3 regions of the Bacillus sp. XF8 genome follow, and region 3 is predicted to be linked to each of the others. Evidence: predicted binding sites of a transcription regulator. Region 3 holds the regulator's gene; each other region holds the start of a gene.
The links. The regulator Rex, encoded in region 3, represses fermentation and respiration genes when NADH is low (regulators of the CRP and FNR family bind a similar motif). The targets are predictions, from matches to a motif close to TTGTGAAATATTTCACAA.

Region 1 (12,297 bases), on a different contig from region 3:
CTCACCTTTCTTTACAGCAATAGTAAAGTAATTTTGTAAAAGGAATATTGTATTATTGTCAATATAATATCGTTCCGTTATATTTTCCCATGTCTTGCTATTTTGAAAATCATTCCAAGTAAATTGAATGTGTTCTTTTTTCTTTAATTCTTTAAATACCCATCTCTTCATTTTCTTTTTTGCTTTTTCAGTTAATACACCATTCTTTGCAAGTACGAGCTCTTCATTTCTTTTATATCGCTTATAAATATCCTTTTCCTTGGATACTTTAAGAAAGATATTTACGGTGTTTTTAGCGTCTGCAAAAGCACGGTGCTGTTTCCCTTCCCACTCTAAAGCAAATTGTTCCACCGCAAATTTCAAACTTGGTGTATGTATAAATAATTGCTCATATGCTTGAAATACAAATTTTTGTAAATCGAATTTTCTCTCACTCTCTATATTAGGGCATTTTATATTATGTAGTTGGCAATCTTGCGCGAGAAATTTATAGTCCTCCTTTCCCCATGTTATAAATATATAATCATCTCCAGCAAATTGAAGGAATCGCTTCATTACCATCGGAAACTTTTCTACCTCTTTTAGATCTTTCTTTGTAATTCCTGTTAATTTTGTTGTATGACGGGTTAGGGGTGCGGTAGGTTTAACAAGTGAAGAAAATCGTCCTATAATCTGCATTGTACTGGCTTCTACCTTGATTGCTCCAATATCAACCACTTCCAATGGATCTTGCGATTTATATGGCCGAAAATTCCGTTCAACATCAAATACAATATAATATTTAGGTTCATTCAAGTCACATACCTCTTCCTTATCTAATTATATTCTTAATTATAGAGTCCCCACTGTACAAGCACACAAAACAAAATTTATAAAAAGATTTTGAGTATCTCGTTTTGTTTTTTGAATATTAAGATAAAAAACATAAAAAATTTTTTGTACATAAAACAAAACTTTAATTAGTGGGGTTTTTCTTGATCCCCCACCTAACCTCTTTGCTTTCGCTGAATTTTGAGGTGAGGGTCTTACTGCCCGCCAATAGCGGGATAAAAAAACAAAAAAAAGGAGAAGGGCAAGCCCTTCTCCTTTTAATTCAATTACTTCTTAACTACGTTAGTAGCTTGTGGTCCACGGTTACCTTGTTCTACTTCGAAAGTAACTTCTTGACCTTCTTCTAAAGTTTTGAATCCTTCGCCTTGGATAGCTGAGAAATGAACGAATACGTCTTCTCCGCCTTCAACTTCGATGAATCCGAAACCTTTTTCTGAGTTAAACCATTTTACTTTACCGTTTTGCATGAAAAAATCCTCCTACAATGTACCTATATGTACATATTCATTTTCGACCACTTTACAACAATAATAAAGACATTAAAAAACTGCAACCGCAGAGGAGATTTAACATTGCTATCCTCCTCTGAAGTTACAGCTCATTTAAATCTCTATATTATTAAAAGTAAAATGGTTTATAATCACTATATCATATCAATATAATAAAAGTAAAGCTGAATTCCCTATTTTTTTTTGTACATCTTACACAACGCTTTTCTCCCAGTGCATCACTTTCGATTCCCCAGACCCTGCTACAACATAATCTTCCCTTTCATTGACAATGCGCCATCCATGTCCTTTGATTGATCCACACGCCGTTATTATACCTTCTTCTAAAAATACTCGGCAAATCGTTCCTATTCCAGCTTTATTTTTAGTTGAAGTTGTGTACAATACTTGTTGATCAACACTTAAGTCTAAATAGCTGCTTTCTTTTTGTTTACTTTGACAAATTTTCCAATTTAGCTTTTTATGTTTAATAACCTCGTCTATCACACAAAAAGAAATGTTGCCACTTGTACCTCTGCACGAACCGCTTGCCGCTACTAAATAGGAGTTATGTAATGCCAAAGCGGAAATCATCTGATTTGTTGTCACTTTAATTCTTTTCAGCTTACGTCTTCGCAAGTCAAAAAGCCAAACACCACCATATTTAGAATGAATCTTTGTGCCAATAAATAAGAAATGTTTGAATAAAAATAACGAACGAATCGATGGTGCGTCAATGCCGTAACAATGAAATGGACGAATGGTTTCCCATGTAGTACCGAAGTTATTTGAAACATATACCGTTTTATCACCATGTGCAATAACTTTTCCATGTTCATTACTGCATACATTCCAACTCGTTGCTTTTGTTGGAAATCTTTGGACACTCCAGTTCTCCCCACCATCCAGACTACGAACAAAAATCCCTTCGTCACCCACGCCGTAAATCATTTTTCCATTACTACATAAATCTCGTATTCGTTTTTGAAACCCTGTTAATACTTGTTTCCATTCGCCATTTTGTGCCATAAATAGACCATCATATGTAGTTGCCAATATAAGCTTCCCATTTTCTAATTTCGTTACAGCAGTTGCACTTAACATTGTTTCCACGATGACACTCCCATTCTTAAAACTTTTCGGCAAATGCGATTGCAAAGTTACTGCATTTCTCGATATCTTCTTCCTCTTCTGGAGCTAACTCAATTTTTAAGCCTTCTTGTACAAGTTCTGCACCACATTCTACAAGACGTTCTTCAAAAATTGTTACTGCTTCACAAAATTGCTCATAAGCCGTATCACCAGATCCAAATACAGCAACTTTTTTCCCAGTTAAATCTATACCTTCTAAATCATCATGGAAATCTTCTGCTTCAAATGGCAGCTCTCCATCTCCCCACGTATAAGATCCCAAAATGATACCATCATATTCTAATAGTTCTTTTGCGTCCATTCCTTCCATTTCCTTTAATTCCACTTCATGATTAAATGCATCCAAACTCACTTTAATTAAATCAGCAATACTTTCTGTATTTCCTGACATACTTGCAAATGTTATTAAAATTTTCGCCATGTCGACATTCCCCTTTATAATTGATTCTCATTCTCATTATATTAATAATGAGAATCAATTTCAATTATATTTTTGATTTTTCTCCTTACTACATGTAATAAAGTGTAACTTCCATCACCAATCGGGCTTTGTACAATCAAAAACTCAGCTATTTATTTATAAAAAAAGCACGAATGACTATTCTCGTCATTCGTGCTTTCTGTTCTTATTTTTTAAAAATGCCAAATGGCTTTCCTACTGGTAATACAACTTTTCCAAAATGTGTATTTAATACAGCAGCTGCTGAACCATAGAAAGATAGTAATGAAATACATAGTTCAGAATACGCTGCTAAGTTATGCATAGCATGCGGCATAACACCTAAAGTACTAAATGAAAGACCAATAAATAAGAAATCAATAAGTACAAAAATCATAAATAATACTTTATGTGTTTCCATTGCTCCAATTGTCATAAAAATCGTAAAGATTAAATATCCAATGAAGGCTACCCCAAGTTGTTTCGGATCTACAGCTTGTGCTAATTTTTCACCGAATACACCTAGTTGAATCAACCATGATGTTCCAACGCCTAGCCAAAATAGACCATATGCACCAAATGCAGTTGTACCGAACGTATTATTATGCTTTGCATCGTGAACGCAAGCAAAAAGTTGTGCAAATCCTCCTAAAAAGATCGCCCATGGCAATACAAATGAAACGCCATCAGTTAATCCTAATTTTTGTGATGATGCTACAAGTGTTACCATTGCTAATCCAAATAAACCAATTCCAGATGGATCCGCTGTTGTCATTTTTACATGATGTGTAGTTTGATTACTCATAAAAACCTCCTGATTTTGAACACATACCTGAATACAATACTCAAATCAAAAGGCTATGTCAATGGTTTTTATTGTATGTTGTCAGGCTTCATATTTTCGTAACAATGAACGATATATTCTGCCACTTTATAAGGTTTTATATTTACATTTAATAACTCTTTCATAGGAACCCATACTGGAACGTATTGTCCTCTGTCAACCTTCTTAAATTCTTCTGCCTTACCGCTACCCAAAACCCCATCTATAATACGAGCTTTGTAGAAGAACTGCGAGCCATTATATTCATACTTTATAAAAAGCTTTTGAATTTCAACATGTACTCCTAGTTCTTCATAAACTTCACGTATCGTTGCCTCTTCAGGAGTTTCGCCCTCTTCAATTCCTCCACCTGGAAATACAAAATACACTTCATTTTCTCGAATACGCTTTATAAGAGCAATTTTATCCTCCTGTATAATAATAGCTGCACCACGATTTTGACTCATGCTATTACTTCAATCCCAATAGCAATTGTTCCCCACTTTTGTTCTTGTTCTTTCGTATATATTTCATATGTACTTGCTAGCATTTCTTCTAAACTCCAGTTTGCACAGTCCAGCAACTCTTTATCAATATCCTTATACATTTCTTGAAATGTTTTATAACATTTCAACTCCGTTATCTTTACACAAATTGTTTCTTTTGTTGTTAGATTTGTAAATTCGATTTCATCTTCTTTTTGTATACTCTGACGCTTCTTATCATATAAGCGCACTTCAAATACCTTTTTTCCAGATTGAATAGATTGAAACGGTTCATTATATAAGCTCATTTTATGTTTCATTTCCTCACCACCTTGGTTTATTTTAACATGAGAATCTACACTCTTTTTTCATTTGTTATAGAAAATCCAGCAAGACTTATTCAATATCGTTTTCCAAAGAAGGATTATCATCACTACTTTCCAATCAAGTCGAAAAACTTCTCCAAGCATATACAAAACATTCATGAATTCTCCATTAAGGAGATTTATTTCTTTATATGAAATGCTCTATACGATAACATGTAGATAAAACACCGTATCGACACCATTTATTATATTTAATATGAGAGGAGTTTTAAAGAAATGCGCTACGTCATTGTAACAGGTACTTCACAAGGATTAGGAGAAGCAATCGCTACACAATTACTAGAGGAAGATACACGACTCATTTGTATTTCTAGAAGACAAAATGAACAACTCATTGAAAAAGCAAAACAAAAAGATATTCCTTTAACATTTCACTCAATCGACCTCCAAGATGTACATAATCTAGAAACTCATTTCGAAACGATCTTTTCATCCATTGAAGAAGAAAACGTATCGTCTATCCATTTGATTAATAATGCCGGTACCCTCGCACCAATGAAACCCATTGAAAAATCAGAAAGTGAGTTTTTAATTGCAAATGTACAAATTAATTTAATTGCACCGATGATTCTTACTTCTTCGTTTATGAAACATACGAAAGATTGGAAAGTAGACAAACGTATTATTAACATTTCTTCAGGAGCTGGTCAAAAACCATACTTTGGATGGGGAGCATATTGTACGACGAAAGCTGGCGTGAACATGTTTACACAATGTGTCGCTACAGAAGAAACTGAGAAAGAATATCCAGTAAAAACAATTGCCTTTGCCCCAGGTGTTGTTGATACAAATATGCAACAGCAAATCCGTCAAACAAAAAAAGAAGATTTTACTAACTTAGATCGATTTATCGCTTTAAAAGAAGAAGGAAAACTACTCTCTCCTGAATATGTCGCTAAAGCGGTTGTTCATCTTATAGAAACTGAGGATTTTGAACAGGGCGGCGTAATTCGTATTGATGAAAAATAGTTTTATAATAAAAGGCTCGCATATATGCGAGCCTTTTATTTTCTCTGTTCTAAAAATATTAATACAGATTCCATTATTGGTTCATACCCTATCTCTTGGTATATTTTATTCGACGTTGGATTCGCTAAGTCCGTATATAAAGTAGTTGTTTTATAACCTCTATCTAACATGCGCTGACTGAGAGCAGCTACACAATTAGAAGCGTACCCTTTTTTCCGTTCTTCTTTCGGCGTATATACAAAATTGACTGTAACATTACTCTTAGTCGGTCTTGTTATGGCAGCTACCGAAACTAATCTCCCATCTACTTCCCATCCAAACAAGCGATTTGTAGTTACTAATGTGTTTGCAATTTGCTTTGCTTTTTCTTCAGTAGTAGGCAAATGAACATCTTCACAAAATTGGTACACCCACTTTTCAATTAATGCTAGTTCACCACTATTTACTTGACGGAAAACGCCATGTTCATCCCATTTCTTCTTTACTTTTTTTAGTTCATATACACCTTGTTTCATATGGATAGAAAGCTTCTTTTGTTCTAGTTGTGCAATCTCTTCAGCTACTTGTTTCACCACTTGCTTTTCACCAATCAATCCAGGAATATTAGGATATACCTTTGTTAATTGTTTTGCTATTTCCACTATAATTTCTTGTGAAACCTCAGCCTTAGCAACAATCATTTGCTTCTCCTCAGTTTGTAAAAATATAAGAGCAATTTTTTCATTTTGCTTTGCTACTGCCATAAACAACGGATTCTCTGTAGACTGTAACACCCCTAATAATAAATTATTTTCTTGTTCATTCATTTCTAAAATAGGACTGACTTCTTTCTTAAAATGAGAAACATCTTCATATACCTGGAATTGAATCATCGACAATCTCTTCCTTCTATTTATATTTAAATAGAATATTGGCGACTAATTCATAAAATCCTTCTTTTACGATTCAACAATATTTAAAACACGCATTATTAATTCTTTTTCAACTTGTGAGATCCGTTGTTTTTCCCTTTCAAACTTAATTTCTTCTTTCTTAAAAAACTCTTTCCTCTTTTCAATCATACGTATCATTTCTTTTTTACTTGGCCCACCATATACAGTCCGTTTTTCAACAAATGCTTCTGGTGATATAATGTCTTTCCATTCTTTTTCTGAAAGTATTATATGAAAGTTTTCTTGTAAGTACATATTTACTTCTGTGAACTTTAGTTCATGCAACTCTTTTTTCTGCTGTATAGACATCGTTGCGATATCACTTGCAGCACAATGAGCACGCCGGAAAGGAATATTATAATTTTTTGTTAATACGTCTGCAAAATCTGTTATTGTAATCGCATGTTTAAATGAGCGATTTCTTAAAATTTCATCTTCCACCTTCATTGTTCGAATCACTGCATTCATCATACAAAAAACACGAATTGCTTTTTCGATTCCCCCATATAAATACGGCTGTAAATCATCTTCTGTATCAACAATGTCTCCAAACGGTGTATTATGAATCATTTGAAATACAGTAAAAGCTTCTCCAAGTGCACTGCTAGCGAGAGCACGAGCGTGTTCAATTGAAACAGGATTCCGTTTTTGTGGCATTATACTGCTGATTTGTACATAAGGATTTGCAACAGTAATCCCATTGTATTCTTTTGTTGCTAGTAGTAAGAAATCATGGATCCATCTACTGCTATTCGTCATCGCTACCATAAGTGTCGCGCTCGTCTCTAATAAATAATCTGCGCTTGCAATAGCGTCATATGAATTCTCAATAACACTTGAAAAACCAAGTAACTTTGCAACCTGCTGTCTATTTATAGGAAAGCTTGTAGTAGATAGAGCAGCTGCACCTAGAGGAGATTGGTTGACAAGATGATACACCTTCCAAATCCGTTCTAAGTCCCGATGCATTGTATCATATATTGCTAACATATAATGACCAAATGTCGTTGGTTGGGCAGGTTGTGTGTGCGTATAAGCAGGCATGATTGTTTCCATATGTTCGTTTGCAACTTCTAACATACTTTCTTGTAAAAGAAGAAAATGCTCTATATAACGTAATAAATAGCGGCGCAAACTCATTCGATACATTGCAACTCCCATATCATTTCGGCTTCTGCCAATATGCATATTGCTTACCAGATCATCATTCGCTTCTTTTACAATTAAATGTTCAATTAAAAAAAAGAGATCTTCATGTTCCTTCTCATACAATAATTGACTTTTTGGAATTTGTGCTACTTTCTCTAACGCTGTTAAAATAACTTTTGCATCTTCTTGTTTCATTAATTTTTGTTCACTAAGCATGATAATATGAGCACGATGAATCATAAACATCTCTTGCAATAAGTAATCTCGCTGAAATTGGAACACATGCTGTAACACACAATTTACATAGGTTTCCCCAGGAAAATCAGCGCCTTCACCCTTTATAAATTCTTCCTTATTTTGTTTCATCACCTTTTCCCCTTTCGCCCAGTTGTTTACTAATCATCATACCCTGAGCTTCTGAAAAGGTGCTTGTATAAAGTGAAACTTTAATCAGTGGGGTTTTCTTCATTCCTACTGATTATCAGCCCTCACCAATCGGGCTTTTACGGGCAGTTTATCTCCAACCTCACTTCTTTGCTTCCACCGAATTTTGAAGTGGGAGTATTACTGCCCGCAAATAGCGGGATAAAAATAAAACCCGATGCTTCACGCATCGGGTTTATTTAATAACAGTTGCATCATATTTTTCACTTTGTAGCACCTGGAAATGTAAATTCCGCAAGTGCTTACGAAGCTCTGCACTATCATCTTCATCCAATTGGTTTGCTAAAAACACGATTTCTGTACAATTCCCAAGTTTATCAGTAGCATAAACAGCTTTTGTTAACGTCCATGGTGTATAACCATTTTTTTGCCCTGCATGTCTGAATGTCTTACGATACTTCTTTGCTTTCATGTCCGTTTCAACGAGATTTGCCCACTCTTTTTCTTCAGCTTTTGTAAATCCTTTTTTATGATTCGCTTTTTCTAGAAGCACCATATAATCATTCGCAGATGCAGCTGGCAACTTATTTGACCATATTTTTTCATATTTTTCTTCTAAATAGAGTGGAATTTCTTTTTGTAATAATGGCCCTTTCTCTTTTAACCGCTCATGTATTAACATGGCATAGCGACGATATTCTTCTGAAGACATTTCTTTTAGCTTTTTCTCTAATTTATATTTGGGAATATGCAATTCCTTATGCAAATATCCCGGAATGTATAGAGCAGAAACGATAGGAAATAACGGTTGATGTGAAGGAAGTAATAGGTTTTGTAAATTTTGATTAATATAATCTAGTCCAAGTCGATCCATTAAATATTCTGTATTTGCATTTGAACTAAACTTCACCATCCCTTTCGCAACTTCTTCTAAAGAAACTGCATTTTCATCCATTTTTCCAGTTCTTATTAAATACTTTTGCCAACGATTCTGCGCACCACCATCTGTATTTGGAACATAATAACGATTTACATCATCAATTGACACATAACTATTTGGATCAATTCTTCCGTCTACAACTTGTTTCGTAAATTCAAATGCGACAATTAATTTCATCGTGCTGGCAACTGGTAACACAACATTTGTATTTACAGAATAAACAACTTTATCATTTCTTTTTATAAGTAAGGCACTATTTTTTTCTTCTTTATGTTCTTCAACAAATGAAGCAATATATTCAGCATCATCATTATTAGAACTCCAAACTTTTTTCACTAAAAAGTTACCGGATATAAGCACTATGAATACACCAATGATTCCCGCACATATTATAACTTTTCTCAAGTGAATTCCCTCTCCTAATTTATATCTTTTATCTATTATATACAGTTATAAACAAAACAATAGAGACGATTATCTAAATAATCGTCTCTATCATTGTAACTTGCACTCTCCTATTATGTCTATGTCATAATTCGAACAAAGTTTTCAACAAACTTCTTATAATTTAATTTCCATCCAATTCTCATCCAATTTTTAAGAGCTGTTGCATCAGGTTGCGGCCGGAAATCAGCAATACTTTCGCCCTTTGCACTACCTTCTAAGTCCACATCTACTTTCCGGTATACATATTCAATCATAGAAGGATTCACAACTGCCATCATCGTAACAACATCATGAATGGGGCTTCCGGTAATTTTCGGATTTATTTTCTTATATGCCTTATAATAATATTGAAATATAGGTTCAATTAATTTGTTAAATGCAGTTTGTGAATGTTTTTTTATATATTTTACAGTTTCAGGTGTAACGATTGATTCACTTGTAACATTTAGAGGGATTAATGTTACGTTTTTTGCATACTGCATGACTAAATTTGCAGCAAGTGCATCACCATGAAAATTCGCCTCTGCTATAGGCGTAACATTCCCTGGAATAAGGAAAGCACCACCCATACAATAATACTCTTTTACATCTTTCATTATATCTCTTCCTAATATGAATGCCATTGCTAAACTTGTCGATCTCCCTGCATCAACAATAATAATTTCTTTTTTGTGACGCTTAATAATGTCAAAAATTGTGCAAAACGATTTAATATTTGGTTGAATGGTTTTTGGAGGACGAATTGGTCCTAAACCTTCCGCTCCATGAATTTCAGGATAATATGTTGTAAATTCACCCGACAACGGCATTTTCGCTCCATTAATAATCGGTATATCTTCTCTACCTGCTAGTTGCATTAAATACGCTGCATTGCTCGTTGCTTGCTCTTGTGTTACATTTCCATATCCAGTTACAATCCCAACAATTTCAATCTCAGGATGTAACAGCCCGTACATAATGGCTAAAGAATCATCAATACCAGGATCCCCCAAAAAAAGCACCTTTTTCATGGCACTCCCTCCATCCCTTCACCTCTTATTATGGTATAAACGAAAATACATGTTAGCTATTTTTTAGAGCATAAACACCCCAAATAATAATTACGCATTATTTGCACACTGCTTTTTGAACAAATAATGAATTATTCAAAAAAATCATTCGATGGAACCATTTGTTCAAACTTCGTTCATTGTGATTCGATTCACAAAAATACATAATAAACTTGTAAATACATTTTATTATGTATCGGAGGAATTTATTATGTTTATTGATTTTTTACGTAATGACAAAAAAGCATTATTTATTCTATTACCTCTTCGCTTATATTTAGGGTATGCCTGGTTATCTGCTGGATTAGGGAAGCTTTTCGGCCAGCCATTTAACGCAAGTGGATTTTTAAAAGGTGCCATTGCGAAAGCGAGTGGAGATCATCCAGCTGTACAAGGTTGGTGGGCTGATTTTCTACAACATTTTGCTCTTCCACATGCTGATTTATTTAGCTTTCTCGTACAATGGGGTGAAATTTTAGTCGGGCTTGGGCTTCTTTTTGGAGGGCTTACTAAAACTGCTGCATTTTTCGGGGTTATCATGAACACTGCTTTTCTATTAAGTGGAACAGTGAGTACGAATCCAAATATGATGCTATTATCTATACTTATTTTAGTAGCAGGCCATAATGCCGGACGCGTCGGTTTAGACGGATTTGTTTTTCAAAAGCTTTTCCATAAAAACAAAACTAACTGTCCAACCTATCCTACACGTAAATGTGCATCATAAATAGATTTTTTATTATAAAAAGTAGAGCTCTTATTGAAATCTATTAGAGCTCTACTTTTTATATAACAAATTTATCCCGCATTAACGGGCAGTAAGACCCCTACCTCAAAGTTCAGCGAAAGCAAAGAAGTTAGGTGGGAGATCAACTGCCCGTAAAAGCCCGATTCGTGAGGGCTAATAATCAGTGGAGAATGAAGAAAACCCCCACTGATTAAAGTTTCACTTTATTTGGTTAGAGCATAAACTCTTCTACTCTAATCCAAACATCTTTTTCAATCATTGATTAAAAACTATTGAACATATCTAATTTGTATATTTTATTCAAATCTATATCTTTACGCTACTTTATTTGACGTTAGTATACTACCTATTATATACGCAATGAAAGCAAAACAAATTGGAAACACGACTGTATGCAGATCAAACGGTTTTGGGAAACAAAGGTGAAATATCATATAAGAACCAACACCAACGAGAATTGAAGCGAGTGCACCAGTTGCATTTCCCTTCTTCCAATATAGTCCTAAAACAATAGGCCAAATAAATGCTGCTTCTAATCCGCCAAAAGAAAATAAATTTAACCAAATTAAAAAATCCGGTGGTTTAATAGCTGCTGCATACACGAGTAAACCGACGATTCCAGTAATCCACAAGCTTCCTTTTTTGATAATCGTGTCCGTAGCCTTTTCATTGATATAGTTCACATATATATCTTTAATGATTGATGAACTCACAAGTAATAATAGTGAGTTTACAGTAGACATAATGGCCGCCATTGGTGCAGCGAGAAAGATCCCCGCAAGCCAAGGTGGTAATACTTCCATCGCAAGAAGTGGCATCACTTTGTCAGGTACATTTATGCCTGGAAGTACTACACGAGCAAACACACCCGTTAAGTGCATACCAATCATAATTGTACCGACAACAATTGTTCCGATAATTAACGCTTGATGCATTGCTTTTGAATTTTTATAAGACATCGCGCGCACACTAATTTGCGGCAATCCAACAACACCAACACCAATTAATATCCAAAATGACGTCACATACGTTTTCGTTAAACTACCATCCGCTCCAAACGGTGTAATTAAATTGG
Region 2 (12,297 bases), on a different contig from region 3:
AAGGAATTACGAATGTCATCGTAGCAAATGATGGAAAACAATTGTTTATGGCCGATCAAAATGAACAGAAAGTACGATTCTTTACGATAAATGGAGAAGAGACAGGCAGTGTTTCTGTAGGGAAAGGTCCGTTAACGATGGTGCAGAATGATAAACAGTTACATGTATTAAATTTTTATGACACGCAGCTATCTACAATCGATTTAGAGAAAAAGAAAGTTATACACTCTTTTATGGTACCACCAGCATCAACTGGGGCCATGGTCAGCGCTGATGGTAAGGAGATATGGATTGGTGGACATGGTGATGGAAAGCAAGTGAATGAGAAAGTTTTAGTTTATTCATTAAGTAATGGAGAGATGGTCCGTTCCTTACATGCACCATTTATGCCAGTTAGTATTTCAGGTGATAAACGATTTATGTATGCTTTAAGTCATGGATCAAATATGCTTAGAAAGTTTGATGCTCACACTTATCAAGAAGTAGGAGCAATTGAAGTAGGATCCAATCCGTTTGCTTTCTTGAAAAGTGGAAAAGAAGGTTATGTGGCAAGTTATGATAGTAATGAAGTGTATGTAATTGATATACAGAATATGAAAATAAAACAAACGATTGCAGTTGGAAAGGGACCATTTCAACTCACGCAGCGAGAAGGGAGAGAGAAATGAACAAATATAAAGTATTACTTGTAGATGATGAAAGTGATATGAGACAGCTTGTTGGCATGTATTTAGATAATTTTGGATATGAGTGGGGAGAAGCAGAGAATGGAAAAGATGCCCTACATATGTTAGAAATAAATCATTACGATTTTGTCATTTTAGATATTATGATGCCAGAGATGGATGGAATTTCAGTCTGTAAAGAAATTCGAAAGACATCCGATGTACCGATTATTTTTTTAACAGCAAAAGGTGAAGAATGGAACCGCGTCAATGGCTTACGAATTGGTGCAGACGATTATATTGTGAAGCCGTTTAGCCCTGGAGAACTCATCGCTCGTATGGAAGCTGTATTAAGAAGATATACAAAGCAAGAAGAACAACAAGAAGAGCTTCAATTTGGTCCAATCCGAATCAATGAAAAAAGCAGGAAAATTGAGACAAACGGTGAGACAATCTCCCTTACGGTAAAAGAGTTTGATTTACTGTATTTTCTTTGCGGGCATAATGGACAAGTATTTAGCCGTGAGCAACTACTTGAAAAAGTATGGGGATATGATTATGCAGGAAGTACGAGAACGGTAGATACACATGTGAAAACGATGCGTTTAAAACTTGGAGAAAGCGGAAACTACATTCAAACAGTTTGGGGTGTAGGTTATAAATTTGAGGTGTAACATGTTTACGATGGTACAAAAGCTTTGGCTTACGGTGGTATGTGCAGTATGTGTAACAGTTTCTTTTCTTTATTTCGTGTCCTTATATTCATATGAAAAGTTATATGTTCAAAATATCGAAGACTCATTAGTGATAGAAGGGAAACGACTCGTATCACAATATAGCAAACATGAAGGGGTATCAGTATTTGAGGAGAAAGTTCAGACATTTGATCGTATCTCGACTGCGGATGTACTTTTTGTGAGCAATCCGCGTGATTTAAGTGCTTGTTTGCCTTTTGATGTACATCATCATTCTCTTATTAGTGAGAGTGATAGACAAACATTGTTGGATGGAAAAACAGTTACGAAGGTTGGATATGAAGAACATTTTCATCGTAATATTATGGGAGTTGTCATTCCTGTTTTAGAAGGCAAGAAGTTAGTTGGGATTGTGTACTCATATATTCCATTAAAGAGTATTAAAGATTTAATCTATGATATGGGACTTATTTTAGCTCCGTTAGCTTTCGTTATGATTTTGCTTACAATATGGATTGGCCGAAAAATTATTATTGCAATTACAAAGCCGCTTTCACAAATGGAACGAGTTGCAAATCATATGGCGACAGGAGATTTTTCTGAGCGTATTACAATTTCATCTGAGGATGAAATTGGTCGTCTAGGTAAAGCGTTTAACAAAATGGCAACTTCATTGGAGACTGAAGATGCAAAACGAAAGGAATTTTTAGCGAATGTTTCGCATGAACTTCGGACGCCACTTAGTTATATTAAGGGGTATAGTGAAGCGATTTTAGATGGTGTAGCAAAGGGACAACAGCAATCGAAATTTACGCAGCTTATCCATAAAGAAGCGGGGCGCATGCAGCGGCTTGTGCACGATTTGTTAGACCTAGCGCAGCTGGAAGGAGAGCATTTTCCATTAAAGAAACAACCAATTGTATTTGCACAGCTCATTGAAGATGTGCTTGAAACATACGAATTGAAATGTACAGAGAAACAACTGCGTATTTCAACGGATCTTGATCCAGACATTATTGTAATGATTGATGAAGATCGAATGCAACAAGTGCTTCATAACTTGTTAGATAATGCTATTCGTTATACAAATCAAAATGGCAACATTTCTATACAATTGAAGAAAACAGATAGGCAGTGTGAATTGAGAATAAAGGATACGGGAATTGGTATTGATGCTGAGCATTTAGAGCAGCTTGGCGAGCGATTTTATCGGGTAGATAAAGCTCGAAGTCGTCAGCATGGTGGTACAGGGCTGGGACTTGCGATTGTAAAACAAATTGTGCATATTCATGATGGAGAATGGCAAGTGAAAAGTGAAAAGGGAAATGGAACAACAATTATAATAAAGTTACATATAAATGAAGAAGGAAGCATGTTTTAGTCTTAAAGCATGCTTCTTCTTTTTCAGAGGGAAGGCTGTAATACAGGTGGAAAAACCAGATATGGTCTAATAATGGTAATTAAAACCATTAATTCCCTCCATATAGCAAAAATTTGACGATTTTATGAACAAAACATTTGTACTTCTTACCAATTCGTTCTAAAATAGGTATGGATGCTATGTTCTTATAAATCGTTTTAATTGTTGTTTGGATGATACTGAGGTGATTTAACTGGAATACAAATCTATTAAACCGAAAAAAATTTACGAAGAGGTATCTGAAGCCATTTTAACAATGATTAAAAATGGTACGTTAAAACCTGGTGACAAACTTCTTCCTGTTCACCAATTAGCTGAGCAGTTTCAAGTTGGCAGATCTGCAGTTCGCGAAGCGCTGAGTGCTTTGCGAGCAATGGGCTTAATTGAAATGAAACAAGGAGAAGGGACATATGTGAAGAACTTCGACTCTTCAGCATTAACAAAATCGTTAAATAATACGTTGTTAATGAGGAAGGAAGATATTTTAAATTTATTAGAAGTACGAAAAGTGCTTGAAGTGGGGGCAGTTCGAGCAGCTGCAGCAAAGCGTACGGAAGATAATTTACAAAATATGAAGCATTGGTTAGATGAAATGGCAAAGAGTATTGGAGATGAAAAAGCTGGTGAAAAAGCGGATTTTCATTTTCATATGGGGATTGCAGAGTCTTCGCATAATAACATCTTACTCGAACTTATGAATCATGTTTCGGAAATGATTGCTGAGACGATTGGTGAGTCAAGACGCATTATTTTATATGGTGAACAAACGACAGCAGAACGACTTTTAGAAGAGCATCAATCTATTTATGATGCGGTATTGGAGCAAGATGTAGAATTGGCACAGCAAGCAATGCTAAATCATTTAACAAATGTAGAACATATTGTCACAGGTAGACAAGATATAAATTCATGATTTAATCTTTCAAAATTTCATTTTTCTGATAAAATAGAGAAAGATTAGGTAAGCGTTTTCTTTTAGAAAGGGAGGATCAGGCAGAATTGGTTATGCCTAGCTTCTTCTTTCCGTTAAGTCATCTGATGACCATATGATTGTTGGCGAAGTTGTAATGAGGGGGAATCATAATTATGAAAGTTACTTTGTTTGTTACTTGTTTAGTCGATATGTTTGAAACAAACGTCGGTAAAGCAACGGTTGAATTGTTGGAGCATTTAGGTTGTGAAATTGAATTTCCAGAAGCTCAAGTTTGCTGCGGACAACCAGCTTATAATAGCGGTCATGTAGAAGCAGCAAAAGAAGCGATGAAACATATGATTGAAACTTTCGAAGATGCAGAATATATCGTTACACCATCTGGTTCTTGTGCGACAATGTTTCATGAGTATCCACACGTTTTTAAAGATGACCCAAAATGGGCACCGCGTGCACAAAAAGTGGCAGATAAAACATATGAATTAACACAATTTATTGTAGATGTGTTAAAAATTACAGATGTTGGAGCTAGCTTAGAAGGAATAGCGACTGTTCACAAATCTTGTCATATGACACGTTTGCTAGGAGTAAAAGAAGCACCAGGGATTTTACTATCGAATGTAAAAGGATTAACTGTAAAAGAATTACCAAACGTACAAAATTGTTGCGGTTTTGGGGGAACGTTTTCAGTTAAAATGACACCAATCTCTGAGCAAATGGTTGATGAAAAGGTAGATAGCGTGATGGAAACAGGTGCTGATTATTTAATTGGTGCTGACTGTGGGTGTTTGTTAAACATTGGCGGACGTATTGAGCGCTTAGGTAAAGAAGTAAAAGTTATGCATATTGCTGAGGTATTGAATAGTCGCTCATGAAGGGGGAACATAAGCTATGTCTATGAAAATCAGTGAGAAAAAATTTAATGATCGCGTTGGCGATGGAATTCAAGATTCATTTATGCGCGGTGCAGTATCTTCTGCACAAACGCGTTTATATACAAATCGATTAAAAGCAGCCGATGAATTAGGAAACTGGGAAGAGTGGCGTGAACTTGGTGAACAAATTCGCCAGCATACGTTAGAAAACCTAGACTACTATTTAATGCAACTGAGTGAAAATGTATCTAAAAGAGGCGGACATGTTTTCTTTGCGAAAACGAAAGAAGAAGCAGCTCAGTACATTCAAGAAGTAGCGAAAAAGAAGCAAGCTAAAAAAGTTGTGAAATCAAAGTCGATGGTAACGGAAGAAATTAGTATGAACCATGCGCTTGAAGAAATAGGTTGTGAGGTGCTGGAGAGTGACCTAGGTGAGTACATTTTACAAGTGGATAACGATCCACCATCTCATATCATCGCACCAGCACTTCATAAAAACAGAACTCAAATTCGTGATGTATTTAAAGAAAAGCTTGGGTATGAAAATTCTGATGATCCATATGAAATGACAAAGTTTGTTCGTAAACAACTTCGTGAAAAATTTATGGATGCTGAAATTGGGGTAACGGGATGTAACTTCGCAGTTGCAAATACAGGTTCTCTTTGTTTAGTCACAAACGAAGGAAATGCTGACCTTGTTATGTCTATTCCAAAAACACAAATTGCAGTAATGGGTATGGAACGTATGGTTCCAACTATGGAAGAACTAGATGTTCTTGTAGGTTTACTATGCCGCAGTGCGGTTGGTCAAAAATTAACAAGTTATGTAACGGTAGCAGGACCAATTCAGCAAGAGGAAGTAGATGGACCAGAAGAATTCCATCTAGTTGTTGTTGATAATGGACGTTCTACAATTTTAGGTTCTGAATTCCGTCAAGTGTTGCAATGTATTCGCTGTGCAGCTTGTGTAAACGTATGTCCTGTATATCGTCATGTTGGTGGTCATTCTTATGGATCAATCTATTCTGGTCCAATTGGAGCAGTATTAACACCACTTTTAGGTGGCTATGACGATTATAAAGAGCTTCCATATGCTTCTAGTTTATGCGGAGCATGTACAGAAGCTTGTCCAGTAAAAATTCCATTACATGACTTGTTATTAAAACATCGCCAGGTCATTGTTGAGAAAGAAGGACGCGCACCGCTTGCAGAAAAATTAGCAATGAAGATGTTTAGTATGGGTGCGTCTTCCGCATCTTTATATAAAATGGGATCAAAAATTGCTCCGACTGCTATGAGTCCATTTACATCTGGTAATCGTGTAACGAAGGGTGTAGGACCGCTGAAAAACTGGACGGATATTCGTGAGTTTCCAGCTCCAAGTAAGGAAAGATTCCGTGATTGGTATAAAGATCATAAGAAAGGCGGGAACGACTGATGACAGGGACAATTCAAAACCGTGATTCCTTTTTAGAGAATATTGCTAAAGAACTCGGGCGTGCACGTAAAACAGAAGGAGTGCAGCGTCCCACTTGGAAAAATAATGTAAACCTAGAAACGTTGAAAGATTATTCAGAGGAAGAATTGCTAGAGGTATTTAAGAAACAGTGTACGAACATTCATACGACTGTAATTGAAACGACAAAGGATGAACTGAGTACAGCCATTCAAAAAGTAATTGCTGAAAACGGTGGCGGACCTATTTTATTATCGAAGGACGAACGTTTTAATACGTACGGTTTGAACTCTTTATTTTCTACAGAGCTTCCGAGCCAAAATGTTGAGGTAAACGCTTGGGATCCAGAGAAAAAAGAAGAAAATATTCGCTTAGCTGAAAAAGCAAATATCGGTATTGCATTTAGTGATTATACGTTAGCAGAATCGGGAACGATTGTCGTGCAAAGTCATAAAGGACAAGGGCGTTCTTTACATTTCCTACCTACTGTATACTTTGCTATTATACCGCGTGAAACCCTTGTTCCACGTATTACACAAGCGGTTCAGGATATGAATACGCGTGTAGAGAATGGAGAAGCAGTAGCATCTTGTATTAACTTCATTACGGGACCAAGTAACTCAGCTGATATTGAAATGAATCTTGTTGTAGGTGTACATGGACCTTTAAAAGCATATTATTTTGTAGTGTAAAATGGAGAAAAGCAGGCTAAGAAATGGCCTGCTTTTTTATTAGAACAAAGATAATGTGAAATGGAAGTACCGCGCTCTTTTTGCTATATTTTTTGAGGAAAGGAGAGGGTGGTATGACATTTTATTTATATGCTTTTTTAATAGGAACGGTGCTTGGTTCTTTTTATACGGTTGTCGCCGTGCGTATTCCGATTGGACAATCCATTATTGCCCCGCGTTCTTATTGTCACTATTGTCGCCGTACGCTAAGGCTAAAAGAACTTATTCCAATTATTTCGTTTTGTTTGCAAAGAGGTCGATGCAATCATTGTAAAATGAAAATCCCCTTTACTTATATATTGTTTGAGGGAATAACAGGGGGAACATTTCTTTTTTCTGCGTGTGTGATTGGAATGGAGAAAGAACTAATTCTTATATGGACGTTACTTTCTTTACTCATTATTATTACAATGACAGATTTATTCTATATGTTGATTCCAGATGTGATTTTACTCTATTTTGCTTGTTTATTTATAATAGAACGTATTTTTATTTCACTCGTTCCTTGGTGGGACGGCTTGATCGGTGGAGTAACGATATTTATTGTGTTATATCTCGCTCAAATCATATTTCCGAATGGACTAGGAGGAGGCGATGTGAAATTACTTTCATTGCTTGGATTTATAATAGGGGCGAAAGCAATCTTTATTGCGCTTTGCTTTGCTTCTAGTTTAGGCCTTTGTTTTTTAGGAATTGGCATGTTATTAAAGCGTATTACATCCAGGCAACCATTGCCATTTGGACCGTTTATTGCACTTGGAACAGTCTGTTATTTGGTTATGATATATTTGGAGTAAAAGGAGAGGTAGAGGATGAACGTGTATATGGATGATCAAAGACCTTGTCCATTCGGTTATGTTTTAGTAACAACGGTAGAAGATGCTGTCAAAATTGTTAGAGACTATGATGTGAGTATCCTATCTCTTGATTATAATATGGGATGGCGTCAGAAAAGTGGTTTGGATTTTTTAGAAATTTTTTGCACGGAAGGTCTTTACGTACAGGAAATTCATCTACATACAAATGATTCAATTGGTATGCAGTACATGTTAGAGCGGATAAAGTGAAACTTTAATCAGTAGGGAGCTTCATCCCCTACTGATTATTAGTTGAACCAATCGGGCTTTTACGTGCAGTTGATCCTCCACCTAACTTCTTTGCTCTCATTGAATTTTGAGGTGGAGGTCTTACTGCACGTTAATGCGGGGTAAATAAGGGAAAGGAAGCGGGAGATATTTCCCGAAATATACAAGTAAAATGTACGGGAAGTTAAAAAAGTTCCAAGGAAACCCTTGGAACTTTTTTCTTAATGTTTCATATGTGCTTGTAAAGGAATGATCTCTTCTGGCTGAACCGATTCTGCGTTATCTTCTGCCATTTTAGGTTCTGGATTATTTTTTGTTATATAGTGATATACCATACCAACGAATACGGAGCCACCAATAATGTTACCGATTGTAACCGGAATTAAGTTATGGATAGCACCAGCGAAAGAAATTGTATCAGGATGTGGTGATAATAAAGATAGTGCAAATAATGATAAGTTTGCAATGCTATGTTCATAACCAGATAAGAAGAAAGTAAAGACAAGAAACATCATAATAAGTATTTTTGCTGTATCTCCCTTTACTTGAGAAGGAAGGAAACATGCAAGACACACGAGCCAGTTACATAAAATCGCTTTGAAAAATAATTGCACTGTTGGTGTTCCCATTTTTATTTCAACGACTTTACTCATTAAATGTTCATGATCAATTGTTTCAAAAATACCAGTTGCATAAAATAGCAATGCAAAAAATATTGCACCTGCTAAATTACCTGCATAACAAGCACCCCAATTGCGAAGTGTATCGACAATTGTTGTTTCTCTTCGTAAAGTTGCAACTGTAAAATACATTGTATTTCCTGTAAATAATTCAGCTCCGCCATATATAATTAATATAAGGGCAATACCAAAAAACATCGAAGCTGTTAAATATGTTCCGGGTGAATTTGCGATATGAAAAAAGTTACCTAGTTTAAAACATAATACAATAATAAAACCGATATAGATGCCAGCTAGTGCAGCGCGAATGAAGTATTGCATTGGATTTGCATCCAGCATTTTTTTCTTCTTCTGCGCAAGTTGTACAACGTAAGCTAATCCTTGTTCTAGCATAAGTAATACGCTCCTTTAGTACATTGTCTGTAAATACTCCTCATATGAATAAGGTACACGTATTTACTTTTAGTTTCAATAAGTTTGTGCAATGTTTCACAAAAAGGACATACCTTAAAATGAAAGCGCTAACAAAATGTGGTATAATATTTTATGTTTGTAAAAGTATAGGGGAAGGGAAGTTTTATCTAAAAAAGATGTCTAATGGATTTGTTGTTATCCATCTATTTTTTGAGAGACATAGTTAATGTGAGATAAATGAAAAAAGCGCTGTTTTTACAGCGCTTTTTCATCCAAATTCTTTTGTGTAGTTTGGACATTTGTATCTTTTGATAAAAACCAACCGCCAGCTGCGATTCCGATTAATACAATCCAGAAGCCTAATTTCCATGGAGTAGACTCTGGAAAACCGTGTGGAATAACGCCTAAAGCAGGGTGAGCCAATGTGTAAACAGCTAATTTAACACCAACCCAACCAACGATTAAGAAAGCAGCAGTTTCTAAACCTGGTTTACGTTTTAATATTTGTACGAAAGCAGATGCAGCAAATCGCATAATAATCAATCCAATCATACCGCCTGCAAAAATAACAAGGAATTGTCCTGTATCAAGGCTACCAATTGTACCAAGACCTGTTTTTGGTAAAGTCATCGCTAATGCAACAGCTGCTAAAATAGAATCAACAGCAAACGCAATATCAGCAACTTCAACTTTAAATACTGTCCACCAAAAGTTTTCTTGTTTTTTCTTTGTTTCTTGCTCTTCAGATTCCTCATGTGTATTCTTTTTAACGTAAGTTTTGAATAAATGGTTACCGGCGATAAACATTAAGTAAATCGCACCTATTGCTTGCACTTGCCATACGTCGACTAAGAAAGAAATCATAAACAATGATCCAAAACGGAAGACGAAAGCTCCTGCTAATCCGTAAAACAATGCTTTTTTTCGTTTTTCTTCTGGTAAATGTTTTACCATGATTGCAAGAACTAGCGCATTATCAGCTGCTAAAATTCCTTCCAGTGCAACTAAAATTAATAATACCCAACCATACTCCAATAATAATGATACATCCATGTACATTCTCCTCTCATTTATATAAATCCTAAACAAGTGAAGAGGTTTTCCCCACTGTTTAGTTTCCCCATACTCCAACCTATCAACGATGTAAGGAACTGGAAATGAATATAAAAAAGACCTCTGCCGTTGATAGGCAAAGGTCTTGCTAGACATATGTAATGAAAATGCCAACAAAGCCGGAAGAACTAGGTTCTACGTAATGACGACTTTGTTTCCAAGAATAAATTCTTGGACGCTACTCCCCTTTGGAAATATGCTATTGTATTTTCATTATATGGATGTTGTAAATGTTTGTCAACCTGTTAAAATGTCTTCGTTCGGATATTTTACCTTTCTTTGTTTTTTACGTGCAAAAGTAAACGCTAATGTTAAAGGGCCCATTTTTCCAAAAAACATCATAAATATAATGGTTAGCTTCCCGATTATTGTAAGTTTAGGGGTAAGTCCCATACTCAGACCAACAGTCCCAAATGCCGAAAATACTTCAAAGGCACTCATTAAGAGGGGAACTTGTTCGGTGATACTTAAAATTAATATAGCGAAGAAAATAAATGAGATTGAAATGACTACAATGGCAAGTGATTTTACAATCAAACCATCTTTGATTGATTTTTTAAAGATGACAATATCATCTTGCTCTTGCAAAAATTTAAGTACTCCTAATAACACAATTAAAAAGGTTGTTAATTTAATGCCTCCGCCTGTTGAAGCACTACCAGCGCCGATGAACATGAGTAACATCATTAGTAAAAGTGATGGTTTTGTTAGTTGTGCTATGTCTACAGTATTAAATCCAGCTGTACGTGTGGAAACAGCTTGGAAATAGGCTGCTAGTCCTTCTTCAAACGGTGTAAATCCTTTCATGGAAATTGGATTATGGAATTCAAATATAAAAATTAAAATTGTAGCAGCTACATTTACAATAAGAGTAAACGAGATCATAAGTTTAGAGTGTAACGTAAGGTTCTTAAAGTTTCGTTTTTTCTTTATATCCACTATGACTGTGAAACCAATTCCACCTAAAATAATGAGAGAAGAAATCACTATGTTGACGAGTATACTATGAGATTGTGACATTAAGTTATCAGTCCAAATAGAAAATCCAGCATTGTTAAATGCCGAAATCGCGTGAAAAAAACTATAATATAATCCACTGGAAACACCGTATTTTGGAATCCATTCAAAAGCAAGAAGAAGGGTAGCAAAACATTCAATAGTAAAAGAAAATAGAAATAATGATTTTGCGAGACGGATGATTCCACCGATATTTGTTTGGTTTAGTGCTTGTTGTAATAAAATACGGTTTTGGAGACCAATTTTTCTTCCGAGCATAATTGCGATCAGTACGGCAAAACTCATAATTCCAAGACCACCAACTTGAATGAGTGTTAAAATAACAAGTTGACCAAACAATGTGAATATTTTTCCAGTGTCGACAACCCCTAATCCTGTAACCGTAAATGCAGAAACAGTTGTAAATAAGGCATCAAGCCAAGATATTGAAGTTGTAGTAGCGATGGGAAGTTTTAATAGGCATGTCCCCACAATAGATAATATGACAAAAGATAAAATAAGCACGCGGGGCGGGCTCATTCCGATGTTAATACGTTTCATAGTGTACACCTTTCTTTGTTATTTGCTGTTTATAGTATGTGAAAAAAGAGGAGGTTATATGTTGAAAAGGAAAGGAGGCAGAATGTATCTGCCTCCTGAAGCCATTGTTTATAGGGTTATCCACGTAATTGCTGTTGTGCTAAGGAAACGAGACGTTTTGTTACTTCGCCACCGACAGATCCGTTAGAACGAGATGCTGTATTAGAACCTAAGCTTACACCGAATTCTTGAGCAATTTCATATTTAAATTGTTCCAATGCTTGCTCAGCACCAGGAACAAGTAATTTATTTGTTTTTACCATTAATAACACATCCTAATTTATATTCCGGTTTATTTGTTTTTAATGAGCAGTGAAGGGGTGTGCTCACTGTATAAACTGGTATTGTTAGTGTATGTGTTATATGTTTGGCCATACACGGAAGTAATCGGTGAGATTAGAAGTTCTTGGATACGAAAAAAGAGTAGCAAATGTGCTACTCTTTTTTCAGTATTGTTGCTGTACCTTCGACAACTATGTCATTCAATTGATTATATACATTTGTTTGCAACGTAATAATTTTTTTATCATCACGTTTTTTGACAACTTCTGCGACTACGCGTAAGGTGTCACCAATTTTTACAGGTGCACGAAATGATACATTTTGTGATAAATAAATTGTATTTTTTCCTGGTAA
Region 3 (8,356 bases):
GACAGCTTCCATTTTGTCAGAATCAGTGATCATGTAAGGAGATGCATATCCACGATCAAATTGCATACCTTCTACTACATCTAATTCTGTTGTGAACCCTTTAGATTCTTCTAAAGTAATAACGCCGTCGTTACCAACGCGCTCCATTGCTTCAGCAATTAACTTACCTACTTCTTCATCAGCAGCAGAGATAGCAGCTACTTGTGCAATGGAAGATTTACCTTCGATTGGTTTAGAAATCGTTTTTAATTCTTCTACTGCTGCAACAACAGCTTTCTCGATACCTTTACGAAGACCCATTGGGTTCGCACCAGCTGTTACGTTTTTTAAACCTTCACGAATCATAGCTTGTGCTAATACAGTTGCAGTTGTTGTTCCGTCACCAGCTACGTCATTTGTTTTGCTAGCAACTTCTGCTACTAATTTTGCACCCATGTTTTCGAAAGCATCTTCTAATTCAATTTCTTTCGCAATTGTTACACCATCATTTGTAATAAGTGGTGAACCAAATTTTTTCTCAAGTACAACGTTACGACCTTTTGGTCCAAGCGTTACTTTTACTGCATTTGCAAGAGTGTCGACACCGCGAAGCATCGAACGACGTGCTTCTTCACTAAATTTAATATCTTTTGCCATAATATTTGACCCCCTTGGATTTTTAAAATGTATATAATTAACCGATAACTGCTAAAATGTCACTTTCACGTAAAATCAAGTAGTCTGTACCTTCATATTTCACTTCAGTACCTGCATATTTTGAGAAGATGATAAGATCACCTGCTGCTACCTCTAAAGCAACACGCTCACCATTTTCAAGCACTCGACCAGTACCTACTGCAATAACTTTACCCTCTTGTGGTTTTTCTTTTGCAGTGTCTGGTAATACAATACCACTTGCTGTTTTTTCTTCTGCTTGAACAAGCTCAATTACAACGCGATCACCTAATGGCTTTAGCATGAACAATAACCTCCTCATTTTTCTATGTAAATTTTCTTTATTAGCACTCGAAGACACTGAGTGCTAACACACTTATAATAATAAATAATCTAATTTTCTTTTGCAAGTAAAAAAATCATAATTTTTTCGCAAATTACTATATAAACTTTTTCTATACAACTTCCTAAAGGAAATAATTCTGTTATCGTTATAACCATTCTCAAGAAAGCCTTTTGTATATGAATCAGTTTTTCCACTTACCGTATGTTACAATATGAAAGATACCATAAGTTGTTTTCTCTATAGGTACAGCTTTTTCCTGTCTCCAATTTCACTTTCAATGAAAGATTTACAAAAAAATAATAATAGGGACAGTTATTATGTATCCCCGGCTGGATATTTACATGTTATCCCGCCTTATCTCATAAACTAGAGTTAGAAAGGATGGTTAACCAATTTGAAAAAACAATATTGGTGGATTATAGTTACATATATTCTGATGCAATTATCGGGAATTGTTGGAGTGTGGCTCCTTTTCAAAACAGGACTATACGATAATATGGCGGTTTCACGAGAGCAAAAAATACAAATCATGGCTGGGCACTGGTCAATCATCAGCTTTTTTATTGCATTATGTATTATACTTTGGCTACTTAGAACCGATATCCGCGAAAGACATTTAGATACTAAGCGAGCTAGTATTTCTGCTACAATCGGCTGGATATTTATCGGTTTCTTTTTAGCTATGTTTGCTCAAGTAATCGCAGCTAATATTGAAATGCGATTATTAGGGATTAAGCCCGGTTCTCAAAATACCCAAGATTTGATGGAAATAGCAAGAGCTACTCCATGGTTTCTTATTGTTATCTCTATCATCGGCCCTATTTTAGAAGAGATTGTCTTTAGAAAAATTTTATTTGGAACACTCTATAAAAGATTTAATTTCTTTATCGCGGCAATTATTAGTTCACTTGTTTTTGCAGCAATTCACTTTGATTTTACACATTTGTTAGTATACACTTCCATGGGACTTGTTTTCGCTTTTCTATACGTGAAAACAAAACGAATCATCGTTCCTATTATGGCTCACGTTACGATGAATTCACTAGTTGCAATAACCCAAGTAGTAGTAAGTAACGAACAAATACAAGAAATGATTAAACAAGCAGAAAAAATGCAAGGATTTATCGGAGGATTTTAAATATGAGGAACTCACCATTGTTCATGGCAGCACTGTATTTCCTTCTCGGATGTGTCTTTACACGTTTCGCAATTACGAACGTTACAGATACAATTTGGAACTTTTGGACAATGCTGTTTGCTGCTATGGCAACAATTGATTTTAATTTGGCACTTCGACTTATCTTAGTCAAATTTACAAAGAAAAAGCAATAATAAAACGCAGAGGGATTTCCTCTGCGTTTTATTGTGGATAATTTTTCAAAAAATAAACGAGTGTTTGTAATTCTACAGCTAAATCAATATGATGAATTCTTATATTTTCTGAAACATTTAATCGTGCCGGTGTAAAATTTAAAATTCCATGTACATTTGTTTCGGCCAATCGATCCGCTACAGCTTGTGCAACGGTAGCAGGCACTGTTAATATTGCCACTTGTATATCATTTGTTAAACGTTCTTCTAATTCATCTAAATGATATACAGGAATTCCTCCGATTTCTTTTCCAACTTTCTCTTCATTGACATCAAACGCCATTTCAATCTTTGTATTATTATTTTTCGTGAAATTGTAATGTAAGAAAGCGGTCCCTAAATTACCCACTCCAATAAGTGCTACACGTGTTATATCATCTTGATCGAGCGTTTCTCGGAAAAATGATAGTAAATAATTCACATTATACCCATATCCCTTTTTCCCTAACGCTCCAAAATATGAAAAATCTCTTCGAATTGTCGCGGAATCTACCTTCACCGCTTCACTCAATTCTGCCGATGAAACACGTTGCTTACCAGAAAGAGATAAGTTTTGGATAAATCGATAGTATAGAGGCAATCGTTTGGCAGTGGCCTGTGGAATCTTTTGCTGATCCATATAACCTCTCCTCTCTTCCTATCTTTGTTCATAGACTTAAAACAAATACAGAAGTTTAGCACTTATGACTTTCCTTGTATAATAGAGAGAAGACTTCTCTCTTTATTTTAAACTATACACTATTTTTAGTATGATTGAGAAATATAAACATGGCAAAGTTAAGAAATTATTTGAGGTGAAAACATTGATTTTATTACAAGTGAATGGGCTTTCAAAATTATACGGTGCTGAAACAATTCTTGCAAACATTAAATTGGAAGTTCAAACAAAGGATCGCATTGCACTAGTTGGTCGAAATGGTGCTGGAAAATCCACATTATTAAAAATAATTGCCGGTGAACTATCTCACGACGGTGGAGAAATTATAAAGCCAAAAGATGTTTCAATTGGGTACTTAGCCCAAAATACTGGTTTAGAAACTTCTTTAACAATTTGGGATGAAATGCTTACCGTCTTTACTCATCTGCAGCAAATGGAAAAGAAACTTCGAAGGTTAGAGCAGGAAATGGGTAAGGAAGAGAACTTTTCAAATGCTGCTACGTACGAAAAATTACTCGCTGATTATGATCAATTACAGTTAGACTACAAAGATCAAGGTGGTTATCAATATGAAGCTGATATTCGCTCCATTTTAAGTGGACTTGGTTTTCCAGTTGAAACACACCAAACAACGATTTCTACGTTAAGTGGTGGACAGAAAACAAGACTTGCTCTTGGGAAGCTACTATTAACAAAACCAGACTTACTTATTTTGGACGAACCAACAAACCATTTAGACATCGATACATTAACATGGCTTGAACAATATTTACAAGGCTATCCTGGAGCTATTTTAATCGTTTCCCACGATCGCTACTTTTTAGACAAGCTTGTTACACAAGTATATGAAATTTCTAATAAAGAAAGCAGACGATATGTTGGTAACTACAGTAAATATTTAGATTTAAAAGCTGCACTATATGAGCAGGAAATGAAACGTTATGAGAAACAACAAGAGGAAATTGCTAAACTCGAAGACTTTGTCCAAAAGAACATTGCCCGTGCATCTACAACAAAACGCGCACAAAGTCGCCGTAAACAATTAGATCGAATGGAATTACTGACTAGGCCATCAGGTGATTCTAAGTCCGCATCCTTTCACTTTGATATCGAAAAACAAAGTGGAAACGATGTATTACAAGTAAAAGATGTTTCAATTGGATATGACAAAGAGCCGATTATTGAGCATGTAAATATGCGCTTAACCCGCGGTGATAGTGTCGCACTAGTCGGTCCAAACGGTATTGGGAAATCTACATTATTAAAATCGATTGTGAATAAATTGAATACATTAAGCGGTGAAGTTTCTTTCGGTTCGAATGTTTCTATTGGATATTATGATCAAGAGCAAGCAAACTTAACATCGTCTAAGCGTGTTCTAAACGAACTATGGGATGATTATCCGCTTCAGCCAGAAAAAGAAATTCGCACGATACTCGGTAACTTTTTATTCACAGGGGATGATGTATTAAAGCCAGTATCTTCCCTAAGTGGTGGTCAAAAGGCTCGATTAGCTCTAGCAAAATTGATGATGCAAAAATCTAATCTACTGATTCTCGATGAGCCAACAAACCATCTCGACTTAAACAGTAAAGAGATTTTAGAAAATGCCTTAATTGATTATCCAGGAACTCTTTTATTCGTTTCCCATGATCGTTATTTTATTAACCGTGTAACAACTACAGTGGTTGAGTTATCAACAGAAGGAGCACAAGAATATTTAGGTGACTATGACTACTATATCGAAAAGAAAAATGAAATGATTGAACGTGCGGAATTTGAACAGCAAGAAAATGATACACCTATTCAAAAAAGCATTGCTCAAGAAAAATTAAGCTATCTTGAAGAAAAAGAACGTAAAAAGCAGGAACGACAACGTATCCGGAAAATTGAGGAAATCGAACAAAACATTGCAAAGTTAGAAGAAGAAATTGCAGAATTAGAAGAGGAGCTTTGTCTGCCTGAAGTATACGCTGACTACGAACGAGCTAGTGAGATTACAACAGCAAAGCAAACAAAACAAGAAGAACTAGAGAAATTCATGGCGGAATGGGAAGAATTACACGTATAAAGTGAAATTTCTATCTGTCCCGGTCTAACTCCTTTGCTTTTGCAGAGTCTTCAAGTGGGGGTATCATTGCTCTTGAATAGCAGAATACATTCTCTATACTTAAATAGTAAAAACCAGGAAGTTGAAGATCATTCAACTTCCTGGTTTATTTTTTCATCCGAAAAAAGCAATATATTTTACATATAAAGTGAAACTTTAATCAGTGGGGGGTTTTCTCCATCCCCTACTGATTATCAGCCCGCACCAATCGGGCTTTTACGGGCAGTTTATCTCCCACTTAACTTCTTTGCTTTCACAGAATTTTGAGGTGGGAGTACTACTGCCCGCAAATAGCGGGATAAAAAGGACAATCGTCAAAGGTCTGACCTCACCTGTTTTATCCACAACTTTATACACATATTCACCTTTATAACATAAACGCAAAAATAACTTTTCCACATTATCCCCAAAATATAAAAAAGTTATCCACATTTTATATACACAATAAAACCCATATTATCAACAAATAATATGGGTTTTATCCACAGGTTGTGGTTAATTTTGTGTATAACTATGCTTCAATGTCTAACCCTGGGTTTGCATTTAAAGCCAATGTTGCACGTTTTCCTTGCTCATATGCAATTGTACCTGCGGCTGCAATCATCGCTGCATTATCTGTACACAATGATAAAGGTGGAATGATTAGCTCAATATCCTCTTTCTTAGCAAACTCTTCCTCTAAAGAAGCGCGAAGTCCTTTATTCGCTGCAACCCCTCCAGCAAGAAGCACTTGTTTTACACCATATGCTTCTGCTGCACGCGCTGCTTTCGTTACTAGTACATCTATTACACTCGCTTGGAAGCTAGCTGCTAAATCCTCTGGTGCAATTTCTTCCCCACGTTGTTTTGCATTATGCACAGTGTTGATAACTGCTGATTTCAATCCACTAAAGCTAAAATCATACGAATCTGGTTCTAGCCATGCACGCGGTAAATCAATCGTTGGCTGTCCTTCATGAGCAAGACGGTCAATATGAGGACCACCTGGATATGGCATAGATAATGTACGTGCAACTTTATCATATGCTTCTCCTGCTGCATCATCTCTCGTTTCGCCAATTACTTCAAAGGAACCATGCTCTTTCATATAAACAAGTTCTGTATGTCCTCCAGACACAACAAGTGATAACAACGGGAATTGTAGTTCTTTTACTAAACGATTCGCATAAATATGCCCAGCAATATGATGAACACCAACAAGAGGAATATTATGCGCGAAGGCAACTGCCTTCGCAGCATTAACACCAATTAAAAGTGCTCCTACTAAACCAGGTCCTTCCGTCACAGCAATTGCATCAATATCTTCAAATGTAACGTTCGCTTCTTTTAATGCTTCTTCTAATACAACTGTGATTTGTTCTACATGATGACGAGATGCAATCTCCGGCACCACTCCGCCAAAACGCTTATGGCTTTCAATTTGTGAAGCGACAACGTTTGCCACTATTTCTGTTCCATTTTTAACAACCGCTACAGCCGTTTCATCACAGCTCGTTTCAATACCAAGTATAATCGTATTTTTTTCCATTATATATTCACCCACATTACAAGACCATCTTCATAATTGTCTGTATAGTATCGTTTACGAATCCCACCATTTTGGAATCCATACTTTCGGTATAACTGCTTCGCTACTTCATTTGACACCCGTACTTCAAGTGTCATCGTTTTTGCTCCCATTTCTTTTGCCTGATCCATTACTTCTTTCAACAAAGCATCCCCAAGTTTTTGACCTCGATATTCTGGCAAAATAGCTATGTTCGTAATATGTGATTCGTCAATAATAATCCATAATCCACAGTATCCAATTACCACATCGTCTTTTTCTATTACGACATAATGTGCATATTCATTCATCGTCAATTCACGATGAAACGCATCAGCAGTCCAAGGAGTTGGGAATGACGCTTCTTCAATTGCTACAATTTGAGCAATATCATCAGTCGTCATTTTTCTAAATGTAATATCCATTTTGATATCCCCTATTTTTTTTGACTTTCTAGCCATTTTGCTTCTGCCTCTGCTAAGCGGAGGTAACTTGGAACAAATGTATGCACACTTTGCTCCTCTTTTTGTAATCCTAAAAATGCTAACTCACTTGGTCTTGGGTTGTTCTTTGTACAAGAAGCAAACACAGCTTGCTCTCCTAAATATTCTACAATCGTTTCTTTATGTTGTTCTACATCATTGCCAATAAATAAAACGGGTTGTCCCTTATCTTTTAACATCTGCAACCAATCAACAATAAGAACAATTCGATCATCTTCTATAGAAGATAGCTGACCTTCTTTATATGTATACAAGCCCGTATAAATTTGTCCTCGACGCCCATCAAACAATGGACAAATAACCCCTTGAAAATTAGCTCCATTCGCAGCTACTACTTCTAAGCTAGACACGCCGACAATCGGTATTTGCAATGACCAAGCTAATGTCTTTGCAACCGTCACACCAATTCGAACTCCTGTATAAGATCCAGGGCCAGCAGCTACAATAATTTTATCTAACTCTTTCGGTTTTACATTACATTCCTTTAAAAGTTCTTCTACAGCTGGCATAAGGCGCACGGAATGATTCTTTGTTAAATTCGTAATGATTTCTCCGACAACAGTATTTCCATCAATAAGAGAAACTCCCATTACATAACTTGAAGTATCAATTGCTAGTACTTTCATCTTGTAATAGCTCCTCACATAATCTAATATAACGTTCACCACTTGGTTCTAATACAATTCTTCTTGTATCATCACCTGTATGGAACAAGCTTATTTTTAATTTCTCATTTGGCAAGAAAGGTTCAATTAAATGAGCCCATTCTACTACTGTTATACCTTCGCCATAAAAATACTCATCAAACCCTAAATCTTCTTCACTTTCCGCTAAACGATACACGTCCATATGATATAGCGGTAATCTCCCTTTGTACTCTTTAATAATATTGAATGTCGGACTATTTACAACTCGTTTCACACCAAGACCTTTTGCAAGACCTTTCGTAAACGTTGTCTTGCCAGCACCTAGATCTCCTTCTAAAATAAGTACATCTTGTTCCCTAACAAGTTGTCCCAACCTTTCTGATAAGTTCTGTGTCTCTTCAGAAGAGGTTGTCGTTATTTCATATTTATTCAAAGGTTTCACCTACCTTACTCACAATATTCTCTACTCTTTATTATACAGATTTTTTCACTTTGTTTCATTTTGAACATATAAAAAAGAC

Region 1: J4P91_RS15845 (DoxX family membrane protein) is a predicted target of Rex. The motif match lies at 10,615-10,632, and genes of this name have one in related genera.
Region 2: J4P91_RS00870 (formate/nitrite transporter family protein) is a predicted target of Rex. The motif match lies at 9,016-9,033, and genes of this name have one in related genera.

Annotation. Positions count from the first base shown of each region.
Region 1 is NZ_JAGDQK010000023.1:147,998-160,294, reverse strand. Features, by position in the region: gene J4P91_RS15905 (exonuclease) at 1-795, opposite strand, end outside; gene cspB (cold shock-like protein CspB) at 1,098-1,298, opposite strand; gene J4P91_RS15895 (hypothetical protein) at 1,533-2,432, opposite strand; gene J4P91_RS15890 (flavodoxin) at 2,449-2,892, opposite strand; gene J4P91_RS15885 (acetate uptake transporter) at 3,098-3,715, opposite strand; gene J4P91_RS15880 (NUDIX hydrolase) at 3,784-4,200, opposite strand; gene J4P91_RS15875 (ASCH domain-containing protein) at 4,197-4,538, opposite strand; gene J4P91_RS15870 ((S)-benzoin forming benzil reductase) at 4,821-5,573, shown strand; gene J4P91_RS15865 (GNAT family N-acetyltransferase) at 5,609-6,445, opposite strand; gene argH (argininosuccinate lyase) at 6,512-8,020, opposite strand; gene J4P91_RS15855 (serine hydrolase) at 8,274-9,383, opposite strand; gene J4P91_RS15850 (nucleoside hydrolase) at 9,503-10,435, opposite strand; gene J4P91_RS15845 (DoxX family membrane protein) at 10,686-11,201, shown strand; gene panF (sodium/pantothenate symporter) at 11,537-12,297, opposite strand, start outside.
Region 2 is NZ_JAGDQK010000002.1:80,718-93,014, forward strand. Features, by position in the region: gene J4P91_RS00825 (YncE family protein) at 1-668, shown strand, start outside; gene J4P91_RS00830 (response regulator transcription factor) at 665-1,339, shown strand; gene J4P91_RS00835 (sensor histidine kinase) at 1,341-2,741, shown strand; gene J4P91_RS00840 (FadR/GntR family transcriptional regulator) at 3,004-3,693, shown strand; gene J4P91_RS00845 ((Fe-S)-binding protein) at 3,867-4,586, shown strand; gene J4P91_RS00850 (LutB/LldF family L-lactate oxidation iron-sulfur protein) at 4,603-6,024, shown strand; gene J4P91_RS00855 (LutC/YkgG family protein) at 6,024-6,734, shown strand; gene J4P91_RS00860 (prepilin peptidase) at 6,848-7,570, shown strand; gene J4P91_RS00865 (cyclic-phosphate processing receiver domain-containing protein) at 7,586-7,840, shown strand; gene J4P91_RS00870 (formate/nitrite transporter family protein) at 8,080-8,931, opposite strand; gene J4P91_RS00875 (TerC family protein) at 9,208-10,005, opposite strand; yybP-ykoY riboswitch at 10,090-10,264, opposite strand; gene J4P91_RS00880 (TrkH family potassium uptake protein) at 10,303-11,622, opposite strand; gene J4P91_RS00885 (alpha/beta-type small acid-soluble spore protein) at 11,739-11,924, opposite strand; gene J4P91_RS00890 (MaoC family dehydratase) at 12,097-12,297, opposite strand, start outside.
Region 3 is NZ_JAGDQK010000054.1:176-8,531, reverse strand. Features, by position in the region: gene groL (chaperonin GroEL) at 1-636, opposite strand, end outside; gene groES (co-chaperone GroES) at 674-958, opposite strand; gene J4P91_RS25950 (CPBP family intramembrane glutamic endopeptidase) at 1,395-2,138, shown strand; gene J4P91_RS25945 (YdiK family protein) at 2,141-2,332, shown strand; gene J4P91_RS25940 (redox-sensing transcriptional repressor Rex) at 2,361-2,990, opposite strand; gene J4P91_RS25935 (ABC-F family ATP-binding cassette domain-containing protein) at 3,175-5,100, shown strand; gene tsaD (tRNA (adenosine(37)-N6)-threonylcarbamoyltransferase complex transferase subunit TsaD) at 5,651-6,667, opposite strand; gene rimI (ribosomal protein S18-alanine N-acetyltransferase) at 6,667-7,110, opposite strand; gene tsaB (tRNA (adenosine(37)-N6)-threonylcarbamoyltransferase complex dimerization subunit type 1 TsaB) at 7,122-7,814, opposite strand; gene tsaE (tRNA (adenosine(37)-N6)-threonylcarbamoyltransferase complex ATPase subunit type 1 TsaE) at 7,795-8,268, opposite strand.